DNA from 3 places in the Brevibacillus sp. NSP2.1 genome. Region 3 is predicted to be linked to each of the others. Evidence: riboswitches for the same ligand, from Rfam matches in the RefSeq annotation. Region 3 holds a riboswitch; each other region holds the start of a gene.
What was found. A riboswitch is a leader RNA that binds a small molecule or an ion and turns the genes downstream of it on or off. The one in region 3 is predicted to bind thiamine pyrophosphate.
Positions count from the first base shown of each region.

Region 1: it holds a riboswitch for thiamine pyrophosphate, as region 3 does, so the genes downstream of both, thiS (sulfur carrier protein ThiS) here and thiO (glycine oxidase ThiO) in region 3, are expected to answer to the same signal.
Region 2: it holds a riboswitch for thiamine pyrophosphate, as region 3 does, so the genes downstream of both, thiC (phosphomethylpyrimidine synthase ThiC) here and thiO (glycine oxidase ThiO) in region 3, are expected to answer to the same signal.

Region 1 covers NZ_CP048274.1:2,616,623-2,626,861, forward strand. The annotation lists gene M655_RS13235 (hypothetical protein) at 348-692, shown strand; gene M655_RS13240 (C39 family peptidase) at 692-1,396, shown strand; gene M655_RS13245 (hypothetical protein) at 1,455-1,754, shown strand; gene M655_RS28080 (hypothetical protein) at 2,055-2,177, shown strand; gene M655_RS13250 (thioredoxin family protein) at 2,291-2,602, shown strand; gene M655_RS13255 (glycoside hydrolase family 18 protein) at 2,667-3,950, shown strand; gene M655_RS13260 (hypothetical protein) at 4,028-4,201, opposite strand; gene M655_RS13265 (hypothetical protein) at 4,296-4,523, shown strand; gene M655_RS13270 (DUF2203 domain-containing protein) at 4,532-4,918, opposite strand; gene M655_RS13275 (serine-tRNA(Ala) deacylase AlaX) at 5,033-6,244, shown strand; gene kapB (kinase-associated lipoprotein KapB) at 6,316-6,699, shown strand; TPP riboswitch at 6,741-6,851, shown strand; gene thiS (sulfur carrier protein ThiS) at 7,062-7,265, shown strand; gene M655_RS13290 (thiazole synthase) at 7,271-8,041, shown strand; gene M655_RS13295 (acetylornithine deacetylase) at 8,034-9,329, shown strand; gene tenA (thiaminase II) at 9,338-10,018, shown strand; gene M655_RS13305 (ABC transporter ATP-binding protein) at 10,003-10,239, shown strand, end outside.
Region 2 covers NZ_CP048274.1:2,275,085-2,285,323, reverse strand. The annotation lists gene M655_RS11500 (DeoR/GlpR family DNA-binding transcription regulator) at 1-171, opposite strand, end outside; gene rpmF (50S ribosomal protein L32) at 325-495, opposite strand; gene M655_RS11490 (YceD family protein) at 634-1,152, opposite strand; gene M655_RS11485 (SepM family pheromone-processing serine protease) at 1,237-2,304, opposite strand; gene M655_RS11480 (patatin-like phospholipase family protein) at 2,301-3,095, opposite strand; gene spoVV (dipicolinic acid transporter SpoVV) at 3,231-4,463, shown strand; gene coaD (pantetheine-phosphate adenylyltransferase) at 4,480-4,962, opposite strand; gene rsmD (16S rRNA (guanine(966)-N(2))-methyltransferase RsmD) at 4,992-5,558, opposite strand; gene M655_RS11460 (hypothetical protein) at 5,960-6,103, shown strand; gene ku (non-homologous end joining protein Ku) at 6,348-7,316, shown strand; gene M655_RS11450 (cation diffusion facilitator family transporter) at 7,458-8,339, opposite strand; TPP riboswitch at 8,593-8,703, shown strand; gene thiC (phosphomethylpyrimidine synthase ThiC) at 8,854-10,239, shown strand, end outside.
Region 3 covers NZ_CP048274.1:4,747,891-4,758,129, reverse strand. The annotation lists partial or broken gene M655_RS23200 (glucose-6-phosphate isomerase) at 1-602, shown strand, start outside; gene M655_RS28160 (excisionase family DNA-binding protein) at 624-842, shown strand; TPP riboswitch at 922-1,037, shown strand; gene thiO (glycine oxidase ThiO) at 1,194-2,330, shown strand; gene M655_RS23190 (LSm family protein) at 2,411-3,388, shown strand; gene M655_RS23185 (YugN family protein) at 3,449-3,847, shown strand; gene M655_RS23180 (NUDIX domain-containing protein) at 4,554-5,003, shown strand; gene M655_RS23175 (NAD kinase) at 5,108-5,905, shown strand; gene M655_RS23170 (MOSC domain-containing protein) at 5,930-6,649, shown strand; gene M655_RS23165 (YbaK/EbsC family protein) at 6,708-7,193, shown strand; gene M655_RS23160 (GNAT family N-acetyltransferase) at 7,340-7,843, opposite strand; gene M655_RS23155 (exonuclease domain-containing protein) at 7,888-8,622, opposite strand; gene M655_RS23150 (DUF294 nucleotidyltransferase-like domain-containing protein) at 8,635-9,675, opposite strand; gene M655_RS23145 (ammonium transporter) at 9,698-10,239, opposite strand, start outside.

The DNA of each region.
Region 1 (10,239 bases), 2.1 Mb from region 3:
GCTTCACTTGGTGACCGTTAGCATGGCAAACACCGCGTTACAGTTTGAATTCTTAGTAAATAGTTTGAACGAAATTGGGGAAGATAGATTGAAGATCGTGTTAATGTATTGGATCGTATTACACAATGTCTAATTACAAGGTTATTCCTGATGCACATTAAAAATGGTCGGAATCGACAAAACATTATAGACGATTCTGAGTGCAAATGTTGATACGAAATGGTATAATGTGTAATAAAATACATAAGGAGGTAATTTGGTGTTTAAGAAACTAATCTCATTATTTTTTTGCATTATCGCTCATCTTAGTACAAGCAACATTTGTCGCACAAGCAAAGAGCAACGAAGTGACAGAAGAAGTTGTAGATCAAGTAGCAAAAGAATATTTGAAGAGATTGAAGACTACTGTAGAGTTTGAAGACAAAACCAATGTGATTCCATTTTATGACCTTGATGATAACGAGTTAGGTTACTATTATCAGTTTGAGAATGGGGAAGAGAGCTTCTTTATGTTACTATCATCCAATACTGACTACTCACCGCTTTTCTCAGCCGGAAGTGGCGAACCTGATATTAAGATCATAGACGATGATGGTAAATATTATTACGCTGGTAATGTGACTCTCTATAAAGCTGAAAGTGATACAAATGTTGTAGATAGAATTAATGATGCATTGAAAAAAGCTCTTTGATGCAGAAAAGCGTAAGCAAAAGTAATCAGTTAGATAAAAGAGAATTGCGCATTAAGAAAAACTCAAAATCAATAGATAAATGGGAGTTGTTTATCTCTGATAGTAAAACCACATCTCGTAAAGATACATCAGCTGTTTCAACCGCAGCAGTAAAAGAGGATTATATCAAAGGTGTTGAAATAATGAATCAATGGGGGAGCGGTGTGGACTATCCAGCTAGTTCTTGTGGGCCGACTACCCTCGCAACAATAGCTGAATACTGGAGATCTGAAGAAAGCAAAAGTAAAATACGCGGACTTGATTATTACTCGGAAGCGGATATGATTAACCACATGTGGGATACACATGGAGGGACAGTTTTAGGGATGACTACTGGCAAACTAAGAGATGCTATAAAAATTCACACTAATGAACATGGAGGTAAGTATTCTGTTAAAACAAATAGTTTCAATAATTTCACTACCTATAAATCGGAAATTAGAGCAGATAGACCTCTAGCAATTAAATTCGATGATTGGTTTGTGTTTGACGATAGTTGGGGGGATGAATATGTTTATGATTACCATTGGACAACAGGAGTAGGATATATTGAAGGTGATGGCGATGAAATAATGTATATCCATGATAGTGTAGGCGGTGTTGCTTATATCGATTATGTAACTCATGAGGATATTGTTACTATGGTATCAATAGATATTAATTAGTTAATAGTACGTCTAGGGTAAGTAAGAGACTTACTCTAGACGTAAGGAGATATAGAATATGCTGAAACGAATTATAAAAATCGTTGGGGTTCTTTTGATCCTAGCAGTTCTTGTTAGTGGATGCTCTGAATTCTTCGGAACGATCAATGGTAGAATAGCAGCAAACAAACATGCTATTGAGTACATAAGCAAGAAATACAATGTTCCTATCGAACAACTTGGAGCAGATATACCTTCTTATAGATATGGACAGCGATTGTATGTTACAGGTATCAATGATAAACAAGAACAAAAAAAGTATACTGTATATGTCAGAATGTGGGGAGAGGGTGAAGTTATGAATATTTATGAGGAATGATAAATGGACCTCTGTCAATAGATTAAATACACTAAACCGAGAGAATTACGTAAGTGAATCAGAGTTTATGTTCGTATTGGTTTGGAGAGATACCCGATTAATGAGTGGAGAAGCATGTGATGTATCGACTTTCCCAAATTTACTTGACACGAAGGTAAGACCAATATTGGACTTTCATCAATCCTCTTTACACGGAGTTAAGACGAAGGATAACTTTGTGTAAAGAGGTTATTTTTCTATGCGTAAAAGTATGACAACGCCTTAAAGATAACTGCCGTGTTGCAAATCATGCATGAAGGAATGAAAGTCTCCCCTGTTGCGAAAGCTTCAGGCCTTCCTCCTACGACGCGTAGCCGATGGGAGTATGAATATCAAACACACGGTGATGAAGCCTTTGCAGGTAACGGGAAACGTATCAATTGAGATAGTTGGCTGTGCGTTCATTTCCGTTCTTTTCCTTTTCCCTCCGCCCATTGACAAGGCATTCCCGACATGCCTAGCATAAAGAATCAAGAAAAAGGAAGGGAAGGCGCCAGATGCAAGAAATCGACACCACCACGCTCAACCGCCTTTGCCAACAAAACAAGCCCTTCGCCTTGTTCATCTACACTCCCATGTGCGGCACCTGCAAGCTGGCGGAGCGGATGCTGCACGTCACCAGGGAAGCGCTCCCGGGGCCGCTTCCGTTGTACCAGCTCAACATCAACACGGCCGCAGCCCTTGCAGAGCGGCTGCAAATCACGAGCGTCCCGGCCCTGTTCCTGTTTCGCGGGGAACAGGTCACAGGCAGGCATTATGCGCTGCGCTCCGTCGGTTATTTGTACGACGTGCTGAAAACACTCGTCTAGACAAACACCTATCTCCTTCGTCCTGAATAAAAGAAAGAGAGACATATTGCGAAGGGGGAGGCGCATGCAAATCCATGTCGTGGAAGAAGGACAGACGCTGTCCGGAATAGCAGCAGCGTATGGGACGACGGCTGAGGAGATCGCGGAGGCAAACGAGCTACCCGATCCGGGCAGGCTCGTCGCGGGACAGGCGATGGTGATTCCGATTGTCGGGAGCTACTACTGGGTCAGGCAGGGAGACACCTTGTACACGATCGGGCAGCGCTACCAGATCAGCGCAGCCGAGCTGGCCCGCGTCAATAACATATCGCAGTACCGCCCGTTGCAAATCGGGCAACGCTTGTACATCCCGCCCCGTCCACGTCGGGCGGCGGATTTCAACGCGTATGCGGAGCCGCGCAGGACGGTGTCGGCAGCACTGGAAGCGGACGTGCGCACGGCGGCACCGCATTTGACGTACCTGGCGCCGTTCAGCTTTCGGATCAGGCGGGACGGGACGCTGGCCCGGCCGCCATTGAACGATTTTCCTGCCATTGCAAAAGAAAACCAGGTCGTGCTGATGCTCGTCGTCACCAACCTGGAAAGCGACCAGTTCAGCACCGAGCTGGGCGGGCTTATCCTGAACGACCAGGAGCTGCAAAACAAGGTGCTCGACAACATTTTTCAAACGGCGAGAGAGCTTGGGATGGGGGACATCCATTTCGATATGGAGGCGCTCCCGGCTGCGGATCGCGAGGCGTACATCCGCTTTTTGCGCAGGGCTCGCGACCGGGCGCACGCTCAGGGGATGATGATTTCCGTCGCTTTGGCACCGAAGACGAGCGCCGAGCAGCAAGGCAGATGGTACAGCGCCCACGATTACCGGGCGATTGGCGAAATTGCCGACTTTGTCGTCATCATGACGTATGAGTGGGGCTACAGCGGGGGGCCGCCGATGGCCGTGTCACCGATCGGGCCTGTGCGTCGCGTCCTCCAATACGCGCTGACCGAAATGCCGGCCGAAAAAATTTTGATGGGCCAAAACTTGTACGGCTACGACTGGACGCTGCCTTATGAGCAGGGGACGACGGCGAGAGCGTTGAGTCCGCAAGCGGCGATTGCCTTGGCGGCGCGGGAAAACGCCGTGATTCGCTACGATTACCGGGCGCAGGCGCCGTTTTTCCACTATACGGCAGACGACGGCAGGCGGCATGAAGTATGGTTTGAGGACGCCCGCTCGATTCAAGCCAAGTTCGATCTGGTGAAGCAACTGGGCATACGCGGAGTCAGCTACTGGAAGCTCGGTTTGCCGTTTCCGCAAAACTGGCTGTTGATCGAAAGCAACTTCCGCGTCCGCAAACGGGCGTAGCGAGAAGGCGTGCAATCCACTTTCGGCTTGTACGCCTTTTTCGTTTTCCGGCTGGTACTTTTTTCGCCGTGTGCCTGTCAGCCAGTCAGGAGGGCGCACGCTCCTTTTGTCTGCTGGCTGGCGCAGTTCCCGGCAATGGACGACGACTCGTTGCAGAACAGATAGCGGTTCGTCGCCAGAGGCGGGTACAAAACAGCCAGGCTGTCCGACAAAACGAGCCTCTCGCTGTTTCGCGCGTGCTTTTTCAGCAACGCCGGGCCGCTGCAAGTGTTGGCCCGGTCACGTTTTCGATTGGCAGCAATCGTGGTATGATGGAAAAAGAATACGTAGAAAAGGAGAGAAAGTATGGGAGAATGCAAGCTGGATCACAGCAAAGAGGATGTGCAAAAGAAGTTGGCCGAGCAAGCGCCGTTTTTGTCCGAAGAGCGGGTAGGACAGTTCCAGCGCATGCTGGAAGGAGAGCTTAGCCAGGAGCGTTTGAACGAGCTGTTTCACCTGTTGAAAAAATACGATCTGGCAAGCCCGGAAGAGCGCCTCGTGCGCGAACAGCAGATGGATCGGCTGTTTGGCTAAAAAAGCCGTCACCGGATCGGCTTGCGGCCCATGAAGCCCTCGCGCAACCCGTGGTAGTGGGTGATGGATTCCTCGCCCTCGCGCCAGCACAGGAGCACTTCTTCGCCGTCGATGATCGCGGGAAAGTCGAACAGGCCGATGTCGATGTCCTTCACCTGGATGCCTTTGCCGATCAGTTGGGTGACGTGCATCTTCGCTTCCAGTTCGAGAAACTCAAGCTGGCATTCCACCGAAAAGAGCGCCTCTTCGTCAACGGGCTGCTGCTTTTTGATTTGCTCGCGCTTTTGATACATTTCGTAGAAAGAGCGCTTCGATTTTTGCAAAAACGAGAGTTCTTCACGTACATAGGGCAACAAGTCGTTCGCTTCCTGAAGCGTAAAGATTTTTTTGTTCACGGATCATCCCTCCACGATCTCTATTTTATTAGTATAATATCACCCTTGGCGGGAGAAAATGGCCGGAATGGAAAAAGCGCAAATGGCTTTCCGCTCCGGCGGCAAGGAGCAAAGATGGAAGACAGAATCTATTATCAAGATGCGTATGCGACAACGTTTTCGGCGCGCGTACTGCGGCAGGGCACGGAAGAGGATGGAACGCCGTACGCTGTGCTGAGCCAGACGGCGTTTTACCCGACGGGAGGCGGACAGCCCGGGGATGTGGGCACGCTCAGAGAATGTCGGGTCATCGACGTGGAAGAAGTAGCGGGCGAGGTGCGTCATCGGCTGGAAGCTCCGCTGCCGGAGGACTGCGCGGAAGTGGTCGGGCAGATCGATTGGGACCGCCGCTTCGATCACATGCAGCAGCATGCCGGACAGCACATTTTGTCCGCCGCGTTTCTGGAAGTCGCGCGGGCGGAGACGGTCGCGTTTCATTTGGGAAAAGAACGCGTGACGATCGACGTGCGCCTGGATGAGCTGACAGCGGATTTGTGGGAAGCAGTCGAGCAGCGGGCCAACCAGGTCGTGCTGGAAAACCATCCGATCATCGCCCGGTTTGTCGACGACGAGGAGCTGGCTACGTTGCCGCTGAAAAAACAGCCGACGGTCACGGAAAATGTCCGCGTCGTCATCATCCCCGAGTACGACTACAATCCGTGCGGCGGCACACATCCTGCGCGCACGGGCGAAGTGGGCATGATTAAAATTCTCGGCTGGGAGCGCCATCGCGGAAACATCCGGCTGGAGTTCATCTGCGGCTTGCGGGCTTTGCGGGATTACACGCGCAAGCAGGCGGCTGTGCGCGAGCTGGCGAAGCGGTTTGCGACCAGCGAGGCGGAGCTGATCGCGCAGGCAGAGCGCGTACTGGCCGAACGGGACAGCTTGAAAGCAAGGCTCGCCGACGCCGAAAAGCAACTGCTGGAAGGCGAAGTCCGAAAGCAGCTTGGCGTGGCAGAGCAAGTGGGAACTGTGCGTGTCATCGCGCAAGTTTTCCCGGACAAAACGATCCAGCAACTGCAGCAGTTCGCCCAGCTCGCAGTCGCGGAGGCGCCGGACGTCGTATGCTTGCTGGCCGCAGCGACTGACGAGAAGACCCAGCTTGTGTTTGCGCGGGGGCAGGACGTGAACGTCGCCGTCAACCAGCTTATCAAGGAGACGCTGCCGTTGATTGCCGGAAAAGGCGGCGGCAATCCGGCGATGGCGCAGGGCGGCGGTCAACCAGCGCCTGCTGCGGACGAAGTGTTGGCGCACGCCCGCAAGCTGCTTGCCCAGTCGCTGGCCTGACGGACTAGCTGTGGGCAAGGCCGTTCACGCCTGGCCCCTACCATGATGGATGATGCGAGGAGGAAACGACGATGTTTTGGAACCCCGGCGATAAAGTTCGCGTGACGCAGCGGACAGGAGAATATATCGCGGAAGTGCTGGAAATTCACGATACGAAGCTGTTGGTCAAGGTGCTGGCGGTGACGAAATACCCGCAGCAGGGCGACCTGCATACGTCCTACGAGGTGGATGTGCCGCTGTTCCACCAGCGCCCAGCGCTCTCCTACCAGGAAAAATTCATGACCCCGGCCGCATCCGTCATCCGCTACAACGGCGAAGTGCCGGACTACAAGGAGTCCGTGCGCAAAGCGATGGAGCGGGAAATGGAGAAGCTGAAAAAAATGGCGGCCTGGTCCGAGCGCTGCCTGGTTGAACTGGAAGCGATGTACAAGGAAACCTTTACAAACACGAAATAGAATGGTACTGTAATACTCGAACGTACGACAATTTCATAGGTTTACTACCAAACGGGGGCCGAGCATCGTCGGCTGAGATTGTAACGAGCGTGTTACTGACCGTTGAACCTGACCTGGGTCATGCCAGCGGAGGAAGAGGTATATGAATCGATTTCACGGTGCGGCAGTTGCGGCGTATTTGCCGGAATGCTGCTACCAGATGATGAGATCAACTCAACCATCCCACGGCGGATGGTTTTTTTCTTCCATCTGTCCGATGGGATACATATACGGCTTCCACCGTTTGACTGGGGTGACTTCCGGCAAGCGAGGGAGGCCGTTTTTTCGTCCCTCGACAGGTGCCATCAAGAAGGAGGAATACAATGGTTGTTGTGCTGAACGGAAAAACAGCAGAGCTGTCGGCTGAGATCAACACAGTCCGCGCCTTGCTCGCTTCGTATTCCCTGCAAGAGAAGATTGTCGTCGTGGAGCGCAACGGAAAGATCATCGACCGCTCCCAGTATGAACAAACGCCGATTGCAGACGGAGACCGCATCGAAATCGTTCATTTTGTCGGAGGAGGATGACCAGCATGGATACATGGAAAATTGGCCCTTACGAGTTTCGCTCCCGCCTCTTGCTCGGGACCGGAAAATTCGCAGATTTGGAAACGCAAGGAAAAGCAGTCGAGGTGTCGGAAGCAGAAATTTTGACGTTTGCGATTCGCCGGCTCAATTTGGAAAATCCGCAAGAGCCGAACTTTTTGGAACAGCTCGACCTGAAAAAATTCACCCTGCTGCCGAACACAGCGGGAGCCTATACGGCAGAGGAAGCGGTGCGTATCGCCCGTCTGGCGAAAGCATCCGGCTTGTGCGATATGATTAAGGTGGAGGTCATCGGCGACCCGAAAACGCTGCTGCCTGACCCGATCGGCACGCTGGAAGCGTCGAAAATACTGGTCGAAGAAGGCTTCATCGTGCTGACCTACACCAACGACGATCCGATTCTCGCCAAGCGTTTGCAGGAAGTGGGCGTGCATGCCGTCATGCCGGGCGCGTCCCCGATTGGCTCCGGACAAGGCATCGTGAACGAAAACAACCTCCGCTTCATCATCGAGGACGCCAAAGTGCCGATTATCGTGGACGCGGGCATCGGTTCGCCAGCCGATTGCGCGAAAGCGATGGAGCTGGGCGCTGACGGCGTGCTGCTGAATACGGCAGTCGCGCTCGCGGACAATCCGGTGCTGATGGCCGAAGCGATGAAGCTCGGCGTGGAAGCGGGGCGCAAAGGCTTCCTCGCAGGACGGATCGCGAAAAAGCGCTACGCGTCGGCGAGCAGCCCGACAGAAGGGATGATTGAGTAGCGTGGACCGACTGACAGAAGCGGTAGAATCGATTTCCAGGCGCAAAGAAGAGTTGTTTGCCCTCCTGGCAGAGCTCGTTTCCCATCCGACTGTAAGTCCGCCAGCGCGAAACAGCGACGCGGCGCAAACGGTACTCGCCCATCGGCTCGCGGCCATCGGCTTTGAGGTCGACCGCTGGACTGTCTACCCCGGCGATGACAACGTCGTCGGCCGACTGCCGGGCAGCGCTTCCGCCCAGGCGAACAGCCTGATTATCAACGGGCACATCGACGTCGCGGAAGTCGGCGACGATGCGAGTTGGACGTATCCGCCGTTTTCCTTGACGTGCGGCGCAGACGGGCGGCTGTACGGACGCGGTGTAGCAGACATGAAAGGTGGACTGGCTGCGAGCCTGTTCGCCATCCAGATGCTGCGCGAGCACGGCGTCGAGCTGGCAGGCGATTTGCTGTTCCAATCGGTAATCGGCGAGGAAGCGGGCGAAGCCGGGACGCTGGTGGCGCTCGAACGCGGCTACCAGGCGGACTACGCCGTCGTCGTCGACACGAGCAACCTGCACATGCAAGGGCAGGGCGGCGTGATTACCGGCTGGATCACGATTGAGAGTCCGACGACCTTGCACGACGGGATGCGGGCGAAAACGATCCATGCCGGAGGCGGCGTGCGCGGCGCGTCTGCGATTGAAAAAATGGCGAAAATCATTACGGCGCTGCAGGAGCTGGAACGCGACTGGGCTGTGATGAAGGCGTACCCCGGCTTTGCGGCTGGCAGCAATACGATCAACCCTGCCGTGATCGAGGGAGGACGCCATGCTGCGTTTATTGCGGATCGCTGCGCGCTCTGGATTACGGTTCACTTTTATCCGAACGAATCATACGAACAGATCATTCGCGAGATCGAGGACCATGTCGGACGCGCAGCGGCGGCCGATTTGTGGCTGCGCGACCATCCCCCTGTGTTTCGCTGGGGCGGTCGCTCCATGATTGAGGAGCGCGGAGAAATTTTCCCGTCCCTGGAGCTGGACACGGAGCATCCGGCTTTGGCGCAGTTGCAAGCCGCCTATGAGAGCGAGCTGGGCGAGGCCCCTGTGGTGAACATGTCTCCTACCGTCACAGATGCGGGCTGGTTCGCGCACGCAGGCATTCCCGCCGTACTGTTCGGCCCGGGCGAGCTGAAGCACGCCCATGCCGTCGATGAGTCGATTGATCCTGACCAGCTTGTCCGGTTTGCCCAGATTATGGCCCGTTTTATCGCGAACTGGTGCAACACGCCAAAGGAAGCGAAGGAGTGAAAAAAAGCATGGCAACCTTTACAGACCGTTTGTTACGCAGCGTCGCCCCGATCTGGGAGCGCGTTCACCAGCATCCATTTGTAACCGGCCTTGGTGACGGCACGTTGCCTGTAGAGTCGTTCAAATTTTACATGAAGCAAGACTACATCTATCTGATCGATTACGCCAAAATGTTCGCGCTCGCCAGCGTGAAGGCCTACGATCTGGAGACGAGCGCCCGGTTCGCCGCCCTGCAGGAATCGACGCTCAACATGGAGATGGAGCTGCACCGCCAGTATGCGGCGCGCTTCGGCATTTCCCGCGAGGAGCTGGAAGCGACCGAGCCGTCCTTTGTCATGCTGGGCTACACCAGCTACATGCTGCGAGTCGCGCACCAAGGCTCGCTGGCAGAGCTGGTCAGCGCGCTTTTACCGTGCACGTGGAGCTACTGGGAGATCGGCAAGCGGCTGGCGCAGGTAGAAGGGGCGCTGGACCACGAGCTGTACGGCGAGTGGGTGCGGATGTACAGCTCGGACGAGTTCGGACAGCTTGCGATCTGGCTGATCGACATCATGAACGAGCTGGCAGACGGGAAAAACGAGCAGGAGCTGGCGAGACTGGAAGAGTATTTCGTCAACACCTCCAAAATGGAGTACATGTTCTGGGATATGGCCTATAGAGAGGAAATGTGGCCGTGCGCGATCAACTAGCTTTCTCCAACGTCCGCTTTTCCTACACAGGCACGCCGATTCTCGAAGACTTTGATCTGCGAGTGAAAAAAGGCGAGTTCGTCAGCATGATCGGGCCAAGCGGGATCGGAAAAAGCACGTTGTTTCAGCTTATCGCGGGACTTTTGCAGCCCGAACAGGGAGAAATCCGGCTGGGCGAGGAACGGATGGAACAGCGGCTGGGGCAGGTAGGCTACATGCCC
Region 2 (10,239 bases), 2.5 Mb from region 3:
AATCGCTCCGCCGCGCGTGCGCAAAATCTCGCCCTGCTCCTCCAGCTTGACGATGTCACGCCTCGCTGTGTCGCGGGAGACGGAGAACTTTTCCACGACCTCCTGCACGCTGATGCGCTGATGCTCTTGCAAATACTGCAAGATCGCGGCCAAACGTTCCTCTTGGTACATCACGATTTCACTCCATCCTCAGCCTTTCTCCTTCATTGTAAGTCATTTGCACATTTTAAGCAATATATGTAAGTATTAATAAGTAATGATAAGCGAAATGAGCGCACAAAAAAAGCAAGGTGATTGCTCACCTCACTTTTTACGCAGCAAAGCTTACTTTGCCACTTTCACACCTTTGTAGTGACCGCAGCTTGGGCAAACACGATGCGCAAGCTTGTATTCGCTGCAATTATCGCATTTGATCATGCCTGGAATCTCTAATTTGAAGTGCGTACGACGCATTCTTTTACGGGTTTTGGAAGTTCTCCGTTGAGGTACTGCCATCTTCCTTACACCTCCTTCAACTGACAAATGCTAAGATGCTCTATTGGGTGGATAGTATAGGCAAAATGCTTATGCCATCCTTCAAAAATGAGACGCTGCATCCGAAGACCGGCGCCTCACCTTGAAAACGGTAGAATACTACTTGCTGTCCTTGAAAAAGTCCGCCAACCCGGCCAAGCGCGGGTCGATCCGCTCATTCTTGCAGCTACATGCCACTTCGTTGCGGTTCACTCCGCAAGTCGGGCACAATCCTTTGCAGTCTTCCTCGCACAACGGGAAGGTCGGCATCGCAAGCAAAAAGTCCTCTTGCAACAGAGCGGTCAGCTCGATTTCGTCGCCCTCCAGCGGCAGGATATCGCTGTCTTCGTCCTCGCCCAGCACCGGATCATCCGCTAGTGCAAAGGTTTCGGAGAAGTCGACTGCTGCGTGATGGGTAAAAGGATTCAGGCACCGGGCGCACACAAAATCGACATCCGCCTTCATGCTGCCTTTTACATAGTAGAGATTGCCGAGCTGTACAGCCTCGCCCTCTGCGTTCACAGGCGTAATCCCGCGAATTTCCTGATGGCGATTTTTCAGCTCCGCTGCGTCGAGCGTCAACTGAAACGGCAATGGCTCTCCTTTTCGGTGTTCCAACTCTGCTAACTTAATGTTCATAGCACTTCACCTCATGCACAACAAGGATGATTATAGCCCGTGCAAAAAGCTTTGTCAACCATTTTTCCTTGACAGCTTGTTTGCTCAGGAAGATTTCGGTTTTCGTCCATCCAGATACGCAATGGCATCCGCAACATTTTTGACAGGAACGATCTGCATGGAGGTTCCGATCCGTTTGGCGGTAGCCAGGGCTTCCTGATAATTGGAGGTTGCATCAGGCGTATCCTGAGGCGCGAAGAAAATCTCCGCCCCCGCCTTGTCGGCTGCGATGACCTTGTGATTGATCCCGCCGATTCGGCCTACTGTCCCATCCAATGAAATGGTGCCTGTACCGGCAATTTTATAGCCTTTTGTCAAATCTTTCGCCGTATCGAGCTGATCCAAAATTTCCAGCGCCATCATCAGTCCGGCAGACGGGCCGCCAATGCCCTGCGACGCGATGGTCACTTTTTTCGGTATGACGATCTGCTGCTTGTTGTCAGGACGCACTCCGATCCCGACGGACTTTGACTCCGGCAGTGGTACCAAGGTTACCACCGTTTTGGCTTCTTGTCCATCTCTCGTGTATGTAATTTCCACCTGATCGCCGGCCTTTTTGCTTGCGAGAGCTTGCAGCAGGTCTTTGGCTTCGGCGGTGCGAACGCCGTCGACAGCCGTGATGATGTCGCCGATCTTCAGCACTTTTTTGGCAGGCAGGCCGTCCAGCGTCCCCATCACCCAGACGCCTTCCTTCTCGACCTTCACCTCGTAGCCTGCCAGGCGGAAAGCTACGGCCTCGGCGATCTTTTGCGAATTGTCCATCACCGCCTGCTCGCGGCGGACGAAGTCTTCGTTGTCCTCGCCTTTGCTTACGACCAGCTCCTTTGGCATCAATTCCGCATCGGGAGACAGGTTGGCGTAGACGTACCAGGCCAGATTGGCCTCGCCCATCCGCACGGTGGTGAGCATGAACGCGCCTGTCTCGTCCTTTTTGCCGCCCTCCACATCAATCATCGGCCCCAGCTCAATCGCCGAACCTGGCCGGGTCACGTAGTAATTTGTCGGGATAAAAAAAGAAAGTCCTACCAGTGCAACGATCAAGGCAAGAACCCAGCTAAAGCCTCTGCCCGCTCTTGATCTGCGTCTTTGTCCATAAAGCTGTTCCTCGCTCATCCGCTTTCCTCCCAGTTCGCAATCAGTTGCTGGATGCGCTCTGCCTGTGCTGCACCCTCGCGTTCGCCCAGCTCGATAATTTCCTCCACGCCAGAGTAGGCGATACTGCTATAGTGTCCAACATCCGGGCGGATTACGATGTCTGCCGCGATGATCCGATGGCGCAAAATTTCTCGTTCCATGACATCGATCGTCTGCGCGATGACATCAAAAATGCTGCTCACTTTCATCGGCGTATCGACCTGCGCGACGTCGACGGCAATGACGATGTCTGCTCCCATGTCTTTTAACACCGTCACCGGCACGCGGTCGATGACTCCTCCGTCGACGAGAAGCCGCCCGCCTACCTTTTCCGGAACAAAAATGCCCGGAATGGAAATGCTCGCCCTGACCGCCTGATCGATCGGCCCTTCGCGAAAAACGACCCGCTCGCCCGATTCGATATCTGTCGCCACGATCGCCAGTGGCTTTTGCAGCTCCTCCATCCGCTTGCCGTGGGTGAGCAGTTTAATCAGTTGCTTGATTTTTTCTCCCGCCACAAAACCCATGCTCGGTACAGTCAAGTCAAGCCAGTGCTTGCGCTTGAGGTTTTGCGCCAGTTTTCCCATCATGTGCGGCTCGATCCCGTTCGCATACACCGCCGCGATCAAACTTCCCATGCTGCTTCCCGCGAGCATGTCGATCTCGACACCGTGCGCCTCCAATGCTTTCAAGACGCCAATGTGCGCAAAACCGCGGGCTCCGCCTGAGCCTAGCGCCACTCCCACGATTGGCTTTCGCTTCGCCGTCATGCAAACACCTCCTGTAACAGCCTATGTGGCCACTCCCCGTTCCTTTCACACTGGAAAGATACAAGCTCACGCATAGATCATCCCGCTGCCACGTAGACATGTACTATGATCTTTTCGTCGACACAGGAGGATTCCATGTCACGCCACTCACCGATTTTCACCCTGTTGCTTGCCCTCTCGACTGTCGCGCTCGTCCTGACTTTGGTGATTTATTCGCAAATTTCGTTTGAAGCTGCCGTCCGCGGACTCAAAATCTGGTGGGAAGTCGTCTTTCCCTCTACCCTCCCGTTTATCGTCCTCTCCGAAGTATTGATGGGACTGGGGGTGGTCCACTTTGTCGGCGTGCTGCTCGAACCGTTGATGCGCCCTTTGTTCAACGTCCCCGGCACAGGCGGCTTCGTGCTCGCCATGGGCTTTTCCTCGGGGTATCCGGTGGCCGCCAAGCTGACGACCCGCTTGCGCCAGCAGGGCAGCGTGTCGAAAGCCGAAGGAGAGCGGCTCGTATCGTTTACGACGACGGGCGATCCGCTGTTTGTCATGGGAGCGGTCGCCATCGGCTTTTTTCACAGCGAACAAATGGGGATCGTCCTGGCCTTGACCCACTATTTGTCGGCAATCATCATGGGGCTTGTTTCCCGCTTCCACGCTCCGTTTGCCGCCGTCTCGAAGCCATTGGAAAAAACGAGCCTGCCGCTGCCGCTTCGGGCGCTGCAAGCGATGCACCGCGCGCGAATCCGCGACGGGCGGCCGTTCGGCAAGCTGATGGGCGATGCCGTGCAGTCCGCGCTGAACACGCTGTTCATGATCGGCGGCTTTATCATCGTCTTTTCCGTCTTGATCCAACTGTTTGCCGCCATTCACCTGACGCAGATGATTAGCACGCTGCTCGCCATCTTTCTCGGCCCCTTCGGCTTTCCGCCTGCCTTTTCCCAGGCGATCATCGCCGGGCTGTTCGAGGTCACGCTGGGCGCGCAAGCAGCCAGCGTCGTACCTGACGGCGTCTCCATGGTCTGGAAGGCGGCCATCGCCAGCGCCGTGCTTTCCTGGGGCGGCCTGAGCGTCCATGCGCAAGTGGCGAGCATTCTCAGCGAAACCGATATTCGCGTAGCGCCTTATTTCATCGCCCGTGCCCTGCACGCCGTGTTGGCGGCGATTTTGACGTTTGTCTTCTGGCAGCCGCTGGTCAAGGTCAGTACGTGGTTTCTGGAAAAAAGCGTTCCCGTCTTCATGCCGACCACAGCGGGAATCCCCGTTACGAGTTGGTGGGAGACGATCGCTTTTTCCGGCACGCTCGCAGTCGGCGTAGCTGTCCTGCTGTTTGCGATCAGCTTGCTGGCCCGCTATGTTCAAAGCGGCAAGACGAGATAAACGGCTTCTTTCCCGTTTACAACTGGGCCATTTTTCGCTTGAGCGCCTCTTCGACGGCTGGCGGCACGAGATCGGCAACACTCGCCTTGTATCTCGCCACTTCCTTCACGATGCTGGAGCTTAAATACGAGTACTGGTTGCTGGTCATCATAAAAAACGTCTCGATCTGGTCGTCGAGCTTCTTGTTGATCGAGGCAACCTGCATCTCGTATTCAAAGTCGGAGACGGCGCGCAGACCGCGAATGATGACTTTGGCTCCGCGCCTGTTCATGTAGTCTATCAACAGACCGTCAAACGAGTCGATCTCCACATTGTCCATGTCCGCTGTCACCTGGCGAAGCATCTCGACGCGCTCGTCCACGCTGAACAGGGAATTTTTTTTGGAATTAATCAAAACGGCTACGATTACTTTGTCAAACACCTTGGCCCCCCGACTGATAATATCGAGATGTCCGTAGGTCACAGGGTCAAAGCTTCCCGAGCAAACGGCGATCGCCATTTTGTTTCCTCCTTTTCGTGTGCTGGTGCTTACGCTTCCTTTTGCGGATCGTAATAATACAAGGTGACAGCCGTATCGCCGTAGGTCGCTTGCCGATCCTTGACGCAATCGCCGATCGCATCGGGAAAAGCGTCTTTGCTGTCGTGCTCCGCCACGATCCAGGCGCCTTCTGCGAGCAGGCCGAGCGCTTGCAGTTGCTCGATCTCTTCCACGATTCGTTGCTTCGCGTACGGAGGGTCGAGAAAAACGAGCTCGAACGGCTGGGCGCGCTTGGCCAACTGCCGGATCGCCCGCTCCGCATCCATGCGGTAAAGCTCGGCGTACTCGTCCAGTCGGCAGGCGCTGACATTTTGCTTGACGACGGCGAACGCTTTTGCATCCCGCTCGACAAAGACAGCCTTGTCCGCTCCCCGGCTCAGCGCCTCGATGCCCAGGCTGCCTGTTCCGGCGTACAAATCCAATGCCCAGCCCCCGTCAAAATACGGGCCGATCATGTTAAAAATCGATTCCTTAACCTTGTCGGTCGTCGGCCGCGTCCCGCTACCTGGGACGGCGGCCAGTTTTCTACCTCTGTGTTCTCCCGCGATGACGCGCATAATGATTTCACCTGTTCAAAGAAGTTATAAGGGATAAAAGCTGATATCATACTATCACAACTGCCTACCCCCGTAAAATTGGCAACTGGAAAATTTATGGCGGATTGCGCGTATAGAATGCACAAAGATTGGAAAACATGATGGATAGCGACGCAACGGTGTCGCTGACAACCGCGGAGAAGACTTACGTTTCCCCATAAGCTCTTCCTCCGGTTTCTCCTCTCCCATAATTGAAAGGCAGTTCACTTTGGCGCACGGCGTGTCTGATAGGAGCATTCCGTGCCGACGCTCCCCGCGCGGGAGGAGTTGAACCGCTGCCCCATCGTCTTTTGGCGAGGGGGTATTTTTTTGCCCGCAGGGGGAGCATACTACTTGCACCTATTCCAAAAGGGGGAATCGACATGGCAGAAAAACAACCGTCCGCGCAAAAGCTGAAAGCGTCCAAGGCCCAGTCCATTGCCGACCGTACCGGAACAGGCGTCGAGCAAGCGCGGGAAATGCAGTCGCGCGCGGACCAGTCCGACATTATCAAGCACGGCCAATAACGCGAACACAAGCTAAAAAAGCCAGTCGCTACATCTGAACTGCACCCGATTGTTAGATACACCTAACAGTTGGAGGTGCAGTTTTTTTGTCTACGTTTACAGTTCTTCGCTATTTCCATGCCGGCTGGCGACGATGACAATGTTTCCCCGCCTGCATTTCCCTCGCGGCATCCGCTTGTCGGCTACAAACAATAAACAAAAACAGTCGCAGCCACGCAAAAACAGTCCGTACTGGAGGAATCATATGCACACCGTCTGGAAAGGCTCAATCAGCTTCGGCCTGGTCAATATACCCGTCCGCATGTTTACGGCAACAGAGGAACGGGACATTCGCTTTCGCCAACTGCACAAGGAATGCAACACCCCGATCAAATACGCCAAAATGTGCCCGCATTGCCAGCGGGAAGTGGAACCGAGCGAAATCGTCCGCGGGTACGAGTACGAAAAAGGCCATTTTGTCATGATTAACGACGAAGACCTGGAGGCGATCACGCCCGAGACGCGCCGCGCCATTGAAATTCTCGACTTCGTGGACTTGTCGGAGATCGACCCGGTTTACTTTGACAAAAGCTACTTCCTGTCTCCGCAAGATACGGGAGAAAAGGCGTATGCGCTGCTGCGCGCCGCCATGGAGCAGACCGGAAAGATCGCCGTCGCCCAGGTGACGATGCGCAATCGGCAAAGTCTCGCCGTCATTCGGCTGTACGAGCATTGCATCATGCTGGAAACGATTTTTTACCCGGACGAGGTGCGCCCGGTCAGTCAAGTGCCCGCCTTGCCGGAGGCTACTGTCCCGCTCGCGGAAAACGAACTGAAAATGGCGACAGAGCTGATCGGCAACATGACCGTTCCGTTCGATCCCGCCAAGTACACCGACGAATACCGCGTCGAGTTGCAAAAAATGATCGAGAAAAAGCTGGAGGGCCAGGAGATCGCCACCGCTCCGACGGTTGCGCGCACGAATGTGATCGACCTGATGCAAGCTTTGAAGGAAAGCCTGGCCTCGACAGCAGGCACTACGGGCAGTCCCGTGAAGCTTGCGCCGGAGCCTTCCCCGGCAGCCGCGAAGCCGAAAGCAGGGCGCAAACGGGCCGCTTCTGCGGAGAAAGCGGACAAGACAACCTCCCCTGCCAAAGAAGCGGTGGGGAAACCGAGTCCCGGTCCGACCTCGACAACGAAAACGCTTCGCCGCAAAAAAGCCACTCCTGTGTAAAGCGGCGTTGGAACAGTTGGTGGTGCGGTGCGAAGCCATAAGCAGAACACTTGGCTTGCGCGCAGCCATTGGCGACGCCTTAGCCTTACCGGATAACGTCTGCGCAAAAAAACCTGCCCCATTTGCGGACAGGTTTTTTGCTTATCTTTTTGCGAGCTGTTGTTCCGGTTCGATATGAATGTGAACCGTATTGATTTTGTGCACACGTTTCATCCGTTCTTCGATATTTTCGGTGATGGTGTGGCTTTCTACTACGTTCAACTGCGGATCGACGTGGATCACGACGTCAACGAGCACGCTGCTGCCGTGATAACGCGCCTTGATGTCGCTGATCGCTTTCACCCCGGAAATGGAGAAGATCGTCTCCTTCAGCTCCTCCAGTTGCCCCTCATCGAAGCCATCTGTTAAGCGATGCGTCGCCTCCCGGAAAATATCCCACGCCGTCTTCAGGATAATCACCCCGACCACGAGCGCTGCCAGCGGGTCGAGCCAATGCAGTTGGAACTGCGCGCCCGCCACTCCGACAAACGTCCCGATGCTGACGAAGGCATCCGAGCGGTTGTCGGCAGCGGCCGCGAGCAACGCCTGGCTGTTCGTTTTCACGGCGAGTTGGTGATTGTACCGATAGACCCCGAGCATAATGACCGCAGTCGCCAGCGCCGTCCAGCCTGCCAACAAGTCGGGAGCAGTCTGGTTTGTATCAAACAGCGTCGGAATCGCTCCGGTAATGACCTCCAGCCCGACAAACAGCATGATGAACGACGCGACCAGGGCAGAGATCGTCTCCGCGCGAAAATGGCCGTACGGATGGTCGCGATCCGGCGGCTTGCGGGCAATGCGCAGCCCGATCAGCACGGCAATCGACGCCACCACGTCCGTCGAGTTGTTCAGCCCGTCCGCCATTAACGCTGCCGAGCCTGTCAGCACCGCAACCCCTATTTTTAACGCCGAGCAGAAAATATAGGCGATAATGCTGACCCACGCACCCCGCTCTCCTTGCTTCAGATCCGAATATACATTCACACTCCATCACCTCAAAAAATCTCAATCGCCCTATTCGCCCAAAGCCTTAGAACAGAACGTATAAAAGCAGTTTCTCGTTTTTTCGAATTTCATCGTACCAGACGCAATTCGTGTGGGTCTACAGAAACAGTTTTAGTCCGATTCATGAGTATAGAGGGGGGGAAAATGTGTTGCCCTGTGGCAATTTTTGTTGGAAACTTTTTCTTGCCAAGCACGGCTGTTCTCCGGTATCCTAATCTTGCAACGACAACCAAAAACAAGCACGGGAGCTTGGAAATCACCAGGCTGAGAGGATGGTACTGTGCCATCGACCGTTGAACCTGAACTGGGTAATGCCAGCGGAGGAATGTCCATATGACAGATTAGCGACGCGTATCTTTTTTTCGGATACCCGTCTCTTCTCTACTCTCGCGTCTGGCGTCGCATGTTCCCATGTGGCGTTTTTTCGCGACGGGCCTCTTTCGCCTCCCTACAAGGTTCGCGCTTTCGTGCAACCAAGCCAAGGAGGTTTTTTATGTCATCCATTTCATCTTTTCCCGGAAGCCGCAAAGTATACGAGGTAGGCAGCCGCCCCGACATTCGCGTGCCGATGCGCGAAATTGCGCTATCGCCTACCGAGGGGCTGTACGGCACCACACCAAACCCGCCGTTGCGCGTGTACGACACAAGCGGCGAATACACGGCCGAAGGTTATGTCGCCGACATCAACAAAGGGCTGCCGCTCGTGCGCCAGCGCTGGATCGAGGAGCGCGACGATACGGAGAGCTATGCCGGCCGCGAGCCAAAGCCTGTGGACGACGGAATCCGCAACGCCGACAGCGCAGGGAAGATGCCCGCTTTCCCGCGCGAAGGCTATCAGCCGAGACGGGCGAAGCCAGGCAAGACGGTCACCCAGCTTCACTACGCCCGCCGTCACATCATCACGCCGGAGATGGAGTACATCGCCATCCGCGAAGGCGTCACGCCGGAGTTCGTCCGGGCTGAGGTGGCGGCAGGCCGCGCGATCATTCCCGCCAATATCAATCATCCGGAAGCGGAGCCGATGATTATCGGCCGGAATTTTCACGTCAAGGTCAACGCCAACATCGGCACTTCTGCCGTCAGCTCCTCAATGGAAGAAGAAGTCGAAAAAATGATCTGGTCGGTGCGCTGGGGCGCGGACACGATCATGGACTTGTCGACCGGAAAGCACATCCACACGACGCGCGAGTGGATCATCCGCAACAGCCCGGTGCCTGTCGGAACCGTACCGATTTACCAGGCGCTTGAAAAAGTGAACGGCAAAGCGGAGGATTTGACCTGGGAAGTCTACCGGGACACGCTGATTGAACAGGCAGAGCAAGGCGTCGATTATTTCACCATTCACGCCGGCGTCCTGCTCCGCTACATTCCGCTGACCGCGAAGCGCGTGACCGGAATCGTCTCGCGCGGCGGCTCCATTCTGGCTGCGTGGTGTCTCGCCCATCACGAGGAAAACTTTTTGTACACGCATTTCGAAGAGATTTGCGAGATTCTCAAGGCGTATGACATCAGCGTGTCACTTGGAGACGGCTTGCGCCCCGGCTCGATTGCAGATGCGAATGACGAGGCCCAGTTTGCCGAACTAGAGACACTCGGCGAGCTGACGAAAATCGCCTGGAAGCACGACGTGCAGGTGATGATTGAAGGACCCGGCCACGTCCCGATGCACCTCATTCGCGAAAACATGGACAAACAACTAGCGATTTGCCACGAGGCGCCTTTTTATACGCTCGGGCCGTTGACGACAGACATCGCGCCCGGCTACGACCACATCACCTCGGCGATCGGCGCCGCGATGATCGGCTGGTTTGGCACCGCGATGCTCTGCTACGTCACGCCCAAGGAGCATCTCGGCCTGCCGAACAAGGAAGACGTGCGC
Region 3 (10,239 bases):
CGTGCTACCAGTATGCGGCGATTCGCAATGCGCTGTACCGCAAAGGTAAAACCGTGGAGCTTCTGGTCAGCTACGAGCCGCAGTTCCGCTTTTTCGCGGAGTGGTGGAAGCAGCTTTTCGGGGAGTCGGAAGGAAAAGACGGCAAAGGAATTTTTCCCGCGTCAGCCGAGTTTTCCACGGACCTGCACTCGTTGGGGCAGTACATACAGGACGGCATGCGGCAGTTGTTTGAAACGGTTGTTACGGTGAACAAGCCCGCCGTCGACGTGACCGTGCAGGAGGACCCGCTCGATGTGGACGGGTTGAACTTCCTGTCCGGCAAGCGGATGGGGTTTGTCAATAAAAAGGCTTTCGAGGGAACGGTACTGGCCCATGTAGATGGCGGCGTACCGAACCTGCTTGTGGAGATGCCAGAGGCGACAGCGTACCATCTCGGCGCCCTGATCTACTTTTTTGAAAAGGCGTGCGGGATCAGCGGCTATTTGCTAGGGGTCAACCCGTTCGATCAGCCCGGGGTGGAGGCGTACAAGGCCAACATGTTCGCCCTTCTGGGAAAACCTGGATTCGAGCAGCAGAAAGCGGAACTGGAGGCAAGATTGCGCGAGAACAAGACGTATTTGACTGTGGAGGAGACAGCGGCGTATTTGGAGCTTCCTGAAACGTTTATTTTGGAAAAAATTCATCAGGGCAAAATCCGCGCTCTCCACGACGGCAACGAGTACATCATCAACAAGGAGCAGTTCAATCACCATCTGGAGGAAATGCGCAAGCTTCGCGAGTTCGAGGAAGCGGCGCGTCACGAGACGGTTCCGGAAAGCTACGATGTGAAAGACGAGGATTAAGCTGAGGATGAAAGCGCAGACCATCTTGTCAGATCGCGCCCAAGAGGACTATACTTGGTGGGTGAACGAAAATAAAAGATCAAGCAACTCGGGGAGTCCTTCATGCGGGGCTGAGAGGATGGAAGCAACGACCGTCGACCCATTGCACCTGATCCGGATCATGCCGGCGCAGGGATACGGTTGCCGGCAAACAGCGCTTTTTTATTTGGTTACGATGCGTATGAAGCCCGCCTTTTCCTGCGAAGGAGAAGGTGGTTTTTTTCATTTTGTCGACTGCGCCAGGGGCTTTTGGCTACAACGGCGCTTTCGAACGGCCCCGAAGAGATTACAACAAGCGAGGAGAGAGAAAAATTGAGCGATTGTCTCGTAGTGGGTGGAGGAATTATCGGATTAAGTCTGGCTTATGAGTTGTCACGAAGAGGAAGGAGCGTCACGCTGGTCGAGCAGGGAGAATGGGGCGGACAGGCGTCTTCTGCGGCGGCGGGGATGCTCGCGCCGTTGAAGGAGTTTACGGCCCCAGGCCCGATGCTCGATCTGGGCATGACTTCGCTGGCCTATTACCCGCAGTGGGCGGCCGAGCTGGAAGAGTTTACCGGAGGGGACGTCCAGCTCAGCCTGGAAGGGCTGCTGACGGTCGCGCTCAACGATGACGAGCAGGCACAGCTTTTGGCGAAGTACCATTGGCAAAAAGAAGCGGGGCACAGCGTCCACCTTTTGACGGAGCGGCAGCAACTGGCTGAGGTGGAGCCGCTTTTGACCGAGCAGGCGCAGGCAGCCATCTACTCTCCGTACGAAGGGCATATCAACAACCGCATGCTGCTGCGCGCTCTGGTGACAGCATGCCGGCTGCAAGGCGTCGCGTTGCACGCAGGCTGTGTCGTGAGCGGCATCGCGGTAAAAGGCGGCCGGGTAGTCGGCGTGGAGAGTTCGCTTGGACCGCTGCGGGCGGAGCAAACGATCATCACGTCAGGCGCGTGGGCGGGCATCATGCTGGAAATGCTCGGCGTTTCGATTCCCGTTCGCCCGGTTCGCGGCCAGATCGCGGCGGTATCCTCCGCAGGCATCCCGCTTCGCACCGTCATTTTTGGCACATCCGGCTACATCACGCCGAAGAAGGACGGGAAAATCGTCATCGGCGCGACAGAAGACGAAAGCGGCTTTCAGCGCGAAGTTACAATGGCGGGCTTGGCCAGCATCCTGAACGGAGTCATGCCGTACGTCCCGGCCTTGCACGGCGCTGCTTTTCTGGAGGCGTGGGGCGGACTGCGGCCAGCTACCGCAGATGGCAAGCCGCTGCTTGGTCCCGTGCCCGGCTGGGACGGGCTTTCGATTGCCGGAGGGCACTTCCGCAACGGCATCTTGCTGTCCCCGGCTACCGCGAAATGGATGGCCGACTACCTGGAAAAAGGCGAGACAGAGCGTCTGACGCCGTTTTTGCCATCCCGCTTTTTGGCAAAAACAGACGAAACGTCGAACAAAATGGGCTAGTCCGAACTGCAAACCCGGTACACCTCCCCATGGGCACCTGTATATGGTAATAAAGAAACACCAGAAGGGGAGGAGTTTCCATGCAGTCTGAAAAAAACCTGTACCAGGCTGACGTCCAGACGGTCAGTCTGATAAAGGATATGCGTGAAAATGTGCACAACATATGCAAAGAACACGTCGAGAAAAAGGTGCGCATTGAAGCGATTGACGGCCAGATTTTTGAAGGCGTGATCGTGGACTTTGACGATCAGAATGTATATGTGGAAGTGGACGATCCCGATGCAGAGGAAGACGACTACGAGTTCGAAGAGGTAGCCAGCCGCAAATCGCATGGAGACTGGGGCATGTACCCGGACTGGACTCCCTACGGCTATCCATATGGCGGATACCAGCCGTTTGGCGATGTCAGTCCGCTTGGCAGCAGCAGCCAGCCGAATCGGCCTCCTGCTGGTCAAGTCAGCCCTTACGCGGACGATTGCTATCCATACGCTCCGATCAGCCCATTCGGCAGCCCGAATCAGCCGTATGGGCAGGTAAGTCCGTTCGGCCAGCCCGAATCAGCCGTTTGGGCAGGTAAGCCCGTTCGGCAGTCCGGGTCAACCGTATGGGCAGGTAAGTCCGTTCGGCAGCCCGAATCAGCCGTTTGGGCAGGTAAGCCCGTTCGGCAGTCCGGGCCAGCCATATGGGCAAGTAAGTCCGTTTGGCAGTCCGAGCTTTCCGTACGGCCAGGTGAGTCCGTTTGGAGAGGGCGCTCCTTTCGTCAGCCCTTATTCCGGCTTCAATCCGTACATGGCGCCGTTCCCACCGTTCCCGCCCTACCCGCCTCAGCCGTGTTACCCGTACCCACCGCCGCCACCACCTCCGGCTGCAGTCGTCTTGCCGAGGAAAAAACGCCGCCGTCCGTGCCGAAGAGGCAAAAGAATCATTCCGCTCGCCTTGTTTACGCTTTTGACGATCGCGCTGCTCTAAAACCTGAAAGCATAGAGTTACCAAGCCTCTTGCCATCCGCAATTCCGGCAGCGAGGCTTGTTGCTCGTTTTGCCTGCCCTCGCCTGTGAGTACAACCCGCCGTTTTGGCGCACACTACCAGTAGTATGTGACGAAGGCAGGGGATACAAATGAAGAAAATTCAAAGCAGCTTACCAGGGACGAAGGCGACGTTCGGCTATTTCCGCGAGTCGCTCGAGCCGCATTTTACACTGGCGAATTGGGATTACGAACACGGCTATTTCGACCGCACCCTTGACGACAGGAACACCGTGTACCTCCGCCTCCCGGTAAAAGTCTTGCAGGGCGAGCTCGACAGCCCCGACGCGTGGCTGGAACTGGGCGAACCGTTTGTTTTGCGCCACGTCTACAACACAGGCGTAGAGGAAGATATCGGCTACTACGCCCCCGTCGCTTCAGCCGTGATGAACCAGTTCCAGGAGCCGCTCGACAAAGATGCCGAGATCGACCCCCGCTGGATTCGCAAGGCCGAGGCCATCGTCAAAGAACTGGAAAATCGTCTCGGATGAAAAGCGGGCCTTGGAGCAGGCCTGCTTTTTTGTTTTGCTTTGCTGAAAGCAGCAGCGAGGAATGGATTTTCAATGAAATTGCTTTTTCAGCCCTGTTCTGTTTGCAGAAAGTATTGCACAGATTGAGGGCAGCAAATCTTGCCTGAGGACCCCGGATCGGGTGGTTATTTTTTCTAGCATGAAAACCGTCTTTGAAAAACTCTTTAAAAACGTTTTTAAAAAACCCACGCCCACTCAAGCAAGCCGCTGACGAGGAAAGAGGAGAAATCCGCGAAAGCTCTTTGGGATACCGACCGAGGTGGAGGGGAAAAAGCAAAACACGCTTTTAAGCGTCCACTCTGAGACACATCCTGAATCGACCACTTTGGACGCGGTTTTGCTTTTTCCCCGGAGCCGGGCAGTCCAGCCCCCAGCGGGTATCCCAAGAAGCTCCAGCGATTTCTCCTCTTTCCTCGCCTCACCAAAAGCAACGACAGACGGGCTTTTTAATGTTTTTGCTTTTTCCCTCGCCTCGCCAACAGCAACGGGCAAACGCTCTTTTCAATGTTTTCACTTTTTCCCCGCATCACCAAAAACAACAAACAACAACCTTTGTAAAAGATTTGTTTTTCCACTATTAGTCAGGTAATATTTCCCTAACAGCAGAATGACCGACCCGAGACACCCGTGAAAAACGACGTCCTGACAGGAGACAGGAGGCGACAGCATGGCGTGGTACCATGCGATAGCGAAATGGTATTGGAAAATCCGCAAGCCGCTGACTCTCGGAGTGCGCCTCATCGTGGCCGACGAACAAAAAGGCGTCCTGCTCATTAGGCACACCTATGTACCCGGCTGGTACTTGCCCGGCGGCGGAGTCGAAAAAGGAGAATCGTTCTGGGAGGCAGCCCGCAGAGAGCTGCGGGAAGAATGCGGCCTCGTGGCTGGCGAGCTCAGGCTCTGTCACCTGTATTACAGCGAACGCGAAGGCAAGCGCGACCACATCGCCCTGTTCCACGCCTGCCAAATCCAGCCCGGGACAGGCAAGATCGACGCCGATGAAGTCCGGGACATGCGCTACTTTTTGTGGGACCAGCTCCCGGACGACATGACCCCCTCGACGCGAAAGCGATTGGCGGAATTTTGCGCCCACTCTTTCCGCGAAGAGCGATGGTGAGACTCGGCTGTTTCCATGCATCTCCTTTTCCCATGTGGTATAGTGAGATCAACAAAACGAGCGTACTTGACCGCTTCGAAGGATAAAAGTGAGGGCAGACCAGCATGAAGATTGCGACTGTACTGCGAAATGACGATTATACACGGGAAGTAGAACGTTTGTTGAAGGAAAAGCTGCGCGAGGCAGGCAGTCCTTACACGTTTGTGAACGGAACGGAGGCCAAGCCTGATATGGTGCTCTCAATCGGAGGGGACGGGACGCTGCTGGAGGCCGTCCATCAATACGGCATGGAGCCGGCCTATGTCGGGATTCATACGGGACACCTCGGTTTTTACGCCGACTGGCGGCCGGAGGAGCTGGATGAGTTCGTCGACCGGCTGCTGCACGCCGAACCGGCGATCGTCGAGTATCCGACGGTCCAGTGCCGGATTGATACAGCAGATGGCCAGCGATACGAAAAATGGGCGTTGAACGAACTGGTCCTGCGCAACGCGTCCCTCTCGACGTTGGTCGCTTGCGTCTACATTAACGGGGACGAGTTGGAGACGTTTCGCGGCGACGGGTTGATCGTGTCTTCGCCATCGGGGAGTACAGCCTACAACAAAGCCGTGGATGGAGCGATCGTGCATCCGTCCATCGAGGCGATCCAACTGTCCGAAATCGCCTCCATCAACAACCAGGCGTACCGGACGATCAACAGCTCGCTCGTTTTGCCCAAGCATCACGAAGTAGAGCTGATTGTCATGAACCCGGAAATCATGATCGGCCTCGATCGCGAGCAGGCGGTGTGGAGAGGCGTGCGCTCCATTATGTGCCGTGTCGGGCAAGGCAAAGTCAAATTCGCCCGCTACAAGCGACTGACGTTTTGGAGCAGGGTGCGCAATTCGTTTATCAAAGGATAGAGAGACTTGGGGGAGTGGATATCATTGAAAAAGCTAGGAACACTGCAAAGCATTTTCCGCCATCCGGTAAAAGCGATGCAGGGCGAGCAACTGACGACGTCGGAGGTCGACGCTTTCGGCCTGTACGGCGATCGGGCTTATTACTTTCTGGACGACTCTCGCGGCGGAAAATATTTGAGTGCAGACGTCGTCCCGGCGCTGCTCGGCTACCATGCCAGCATGGGGGAAAAGACGGGCGAAGAAGCATACCCCGACGTTCAAGTTGAAGCGCGTGACGGCAGCGTACATACGTGGGGAGAGTCGCTGTTCGCCCATGTCGCAGAGACAGCGAAAAGAGCGGTGACACCGATGCGCAGTCTCCCGACAGAGGGAGGGAAAAACTGGGAGGACCACATTCTTTTGGTGACGGACGCCTCCCTGCGCGAGCTGGCACGGGTGATCGGCAGCGACTGGATTGACCCGAGACGTTTTCGCGGAAACCTCATCGTCGAGCTCGAAGACGACGAACCGTTCGCAGAAGACAAATGGCTGGGCAAAAAGCTGCAAATCAACGATGTTACCCTGCAAGTTACCAAGCATTGCGAGCGTTGCATGTACGTGAACATCGACCCCGATACGCTGCAGAAAAACCCGGCTGTGCTGAAAGCATGCGTGAAGCGCCACGAAAACCATTTTGGCGTGTACGCCTCTGTGGTGACGACAGGTACGGTGTCGCAGGGCGACGAGGTGTTTATTCTGGAGTAGGCAAAAAGGCGAGGCAAACTGCTTTTGCCTCGGCAACTGGCTAGTGGAGGTGCGAAAGATGACCGTGATGAGTCCTGTAGAAAAAGTGAAGGCTTTTGTGCAGCAGTACGATCCCGCAATCGAACCGATTTTGTTCAAGCAGCCGCTTCCTACATCCGAGGCAGCCGCCGAAGCGTTGGGCAGCGAGGTGGGACAAATCGCCAAGTCGATCCTGTTTCGAGCTGGCGACCAGTTTGCGCTGTTTGTCGCAGCGGGAGATGTCAAGATCCATCCCAAGCAGGTCAAGGCCGCTTTTGGCTCGGGCAAGGCGAAGATGGCCTCCGCCGAAGAAGTGGAAAAGGTGACAGGCTATCGCGTAGGCGCTGTCTGTCCGTTTGCGTTGCAGGAGGAAGTGCCCGTCTTCGTCGATACTTCCCTGCGGCGCTTCCCTGTCGTCTATACGGCTGCGGGCGTTGCCGAATCGCTTTTGCCCGTCACCTACGCGGCATTGCTTGCCATGACCAAAGCCGTCGAGATCGATGCGGCTGCTGCACCAGCCTCGTAAAAACATGACCGTTTTGCCGGCCGCAGGCAGACAAGCAGTTCTGCTGCTTTTCGGAAAATGGCGAAACGTTTTTTTGCAAAAACAAAGCCGACAATCCGCATGACAGCGTGGATTGCCGGCTTTTGTTCGTGCGCGCAGGGGAAGCTTCACGCTTCTTTTCCCAGCATCAATTGATAAAAATGCACATCGTGCCACTCGCCGAATTTGAAGCCCACCTCCCGGAATTTTCCCGCAAGCGTAAACCCGAACTTTTCATGAAGCCGCACACTTGCCTCGTTTCCACCCGTAATGCCGCTGATGACCGTGTGGTAGCCGAGCTGTTCCGCCCGCTGCAAGATGTCGCTCATCAAGGCCGTACCGACACCGCATCCCCGCTGCTGCGCATCAATGTAGACAGACAGCTCGACCGTTTTGCTGTACGCCGGCTTTTCGCGAAAAGGAGAAAGGCAGCAATAGCCGACCACTTGCCCGTCCGCTTCGGCGACGAGCAGCGGATGAGCTTCAGTGTGCTTGTGAAACCAGACTTCGCGCTGGGCCAAACTCTGCGGCTCCAGGTCGAAAGTTGCAACGAGATGGGCAATCGCATGGTTGTAAATCGCCAGCATGGCAGGTAAATCGTCCAAAACAGCTTCCCTGATTTGCAGCAGCATGAATACCGACTCCTTCAAAATCAAACAGCGATTCCTCGCCTGTTCTACCGCAGCGCCTCGTACACATCCCGGAGATTGGTGTATCCGGCCTGCTGCGCTTTTGTCAAATACTTCGCCCACAGCGTCCCGGCGGCCACGGCGTCACAGTAGGCGTGGTGCCTGCGGGAGATCGGGATGTCGTGCTGGGCGCAGAGGGCGTCCAGCGAGCCGTTGCCGATCGGGTTGCTCAACAGCCGAATCAAAAGCATCGTGTCGAGCATCCGGTGAGTCAGCGGTCGTCGGCTCGTTTTCCAGAGGGCGGAGCGAAAAAATTCGCGCTCATGCCGGGAGTGATGGGCGACGAGCGGACGATCTCCGACGAAGCGGAAAAACCGCGAGAGAGCTTCCAACAGATCGGGCGCGTCCGCAGTCATATCGTCGGTAATCCCGGTCAGCGAGCGGACGTGGGGCGGGATCGTGCGCCCCGGATTGACCAGCGTGTAAAACGAATCTCCGAGCAGCAGCTTTTCCCCGCGCATCGCCACCGCGCCGATCGAGATGATCGCGTCTCCGTGATCGGGGTAAAAGCCGGTCGTCTCCAGGTCGACGACGACCACCTCCAGATCGGCAAGCGGTATGTTTTCGCTGGAATCGACGTGTCTTGCTTCCTTGGAGATGGAGCGAAGATAAGCCTGGTGCTGTTTGTCGTCGTCGCCAAGCCCCCACTTCCAGTCGCCCGGCACCCCTGCCATTCCGCGGTTCATGTTCCACAAGCGGCCGATGAAGTCCCATTTTGCCAAATGCGTCTCCTCCTATCCCCTGAAGGTGGACGGGAGCTTCGCCGTCATTTTTTGCAGGCGGATGGCGAGCTTCATCGCTTCACGCACCTGTGTGATGGAATCAGGCGACAGCTTGCTGAGCTTGATGTAGCTGTTGCTCGTGTAATGGCCGTCCTCCCAGTGCAAGAGGGCGGTCAGGCGCAGCCCCTGGATCAGCCGAAAATGCGCGGCTATTTCGTCGCAAAAGCTTTTGCTCCACACGCCTTTTTCCGCCAGCTCGCCCAGCCGCTCAAGCGTGGAGCTGACGAAGATGCCGTGCGCCAGGGCGAAATGCCGCACGCAGTTGACGATCGGCAAATAGACGCCGTACTTGATGTTGACGGCTCCGCGAAACCGCCCGGTGACCTCGGGCAGCACCCTTCCGAACAGGCCGAGCGGCACGCGGTAATGCAAAGTGTTGCTGACCAGCCGATCGAGCAAAAACGTATTCCCGGCCAAAAGCTGCCGGAAGCGGTCCAGGACAGGGGCGAAAATGGCCGATTCTCCGTACAGGACGCGCACGTCGCTTGCCAGCAGCAAATAGCGGGCGTTTTCCCAGACCGGGTGAGAGATCCATCTGTCCAACTGGTCGATCCATTGGTCGACGCTGCCGCGCCACTTCGGAGAGAGGCAGGTGACATTGCCCTGGCAAGGCGGATAGCCTGCTTCCTCCAGGCCGGAAACGATGGTCGCGGCCAGCAGTTGAAAATAGCCGTGAACCCGCTCCTGCTCGCTTTCGTTGAGGTGCTCGGGGATCGAGTAGACAAGCCCGTTGTCCTGGTCGCTGATGATGGCCTGCTCGAAGCGTCCGCCGCTGCCGAATTGCAAAAAGGCAAACGGGACGGGCGGCGTGCCGACACCTCTTTTAGCCAGAGCGTCTACGGCAAGCAGAACGCCCTGGCGGATAAGGTTGTCGTGAATCAAGTTCACTACGATTGAAAAAGGGGCCATCTCCCCTGCGCGGTTCAATTGGCGCAAGGGATCTGGGTCAAGCAATTGCTGGCGAAGTTGCGCGAGCTCGGCGAACGATTCCACCTGCCGGATACGCGCTACCTGCTCAGGTGAGAGTGTGAGAGGTGCCGCTTTGCTGGGACGCAGAGGGTCGAATGCGCTCGGGCTGCAGTAGTTCGGGATAACCGTATCCCCCGTGTTCGCTAAGGTCAAGGCCAACCACCTCTTCTTCTTCTGTGACTCGAAGTCCGATAGTCGCTTTCAGGATGGACAAAATGACGTACGCTACAACAAACACATAAGCCATGGAGCCTGCGAGGCCAAGCGCCTGTACACCGAGCTGGTGCAGCCCGCCGCCGTAAAACAGTCCGGCGCCGCCTACCCCGACTTTTTCCGCAAGCTCCGGCGTAGCGAACAGGCCAGTGGACAGAGTGCCCCAGATTCCGGCTACGCCGTGAACGGAAAAGGCGAAGACCGGATCGTCAATTCCCATGCGATCGAACCAGATGGAAGTATAGAATGTAAGAATACCTGACACTGCGCCGATCACGACGGCAGCCCACGGCTCGACGAATGCGCACGAAGCAGTGATGGCGACGAGAGCGGCCAGGACACCGTTCAGCATGCTCGGGATGTCAGCTTTGCCCA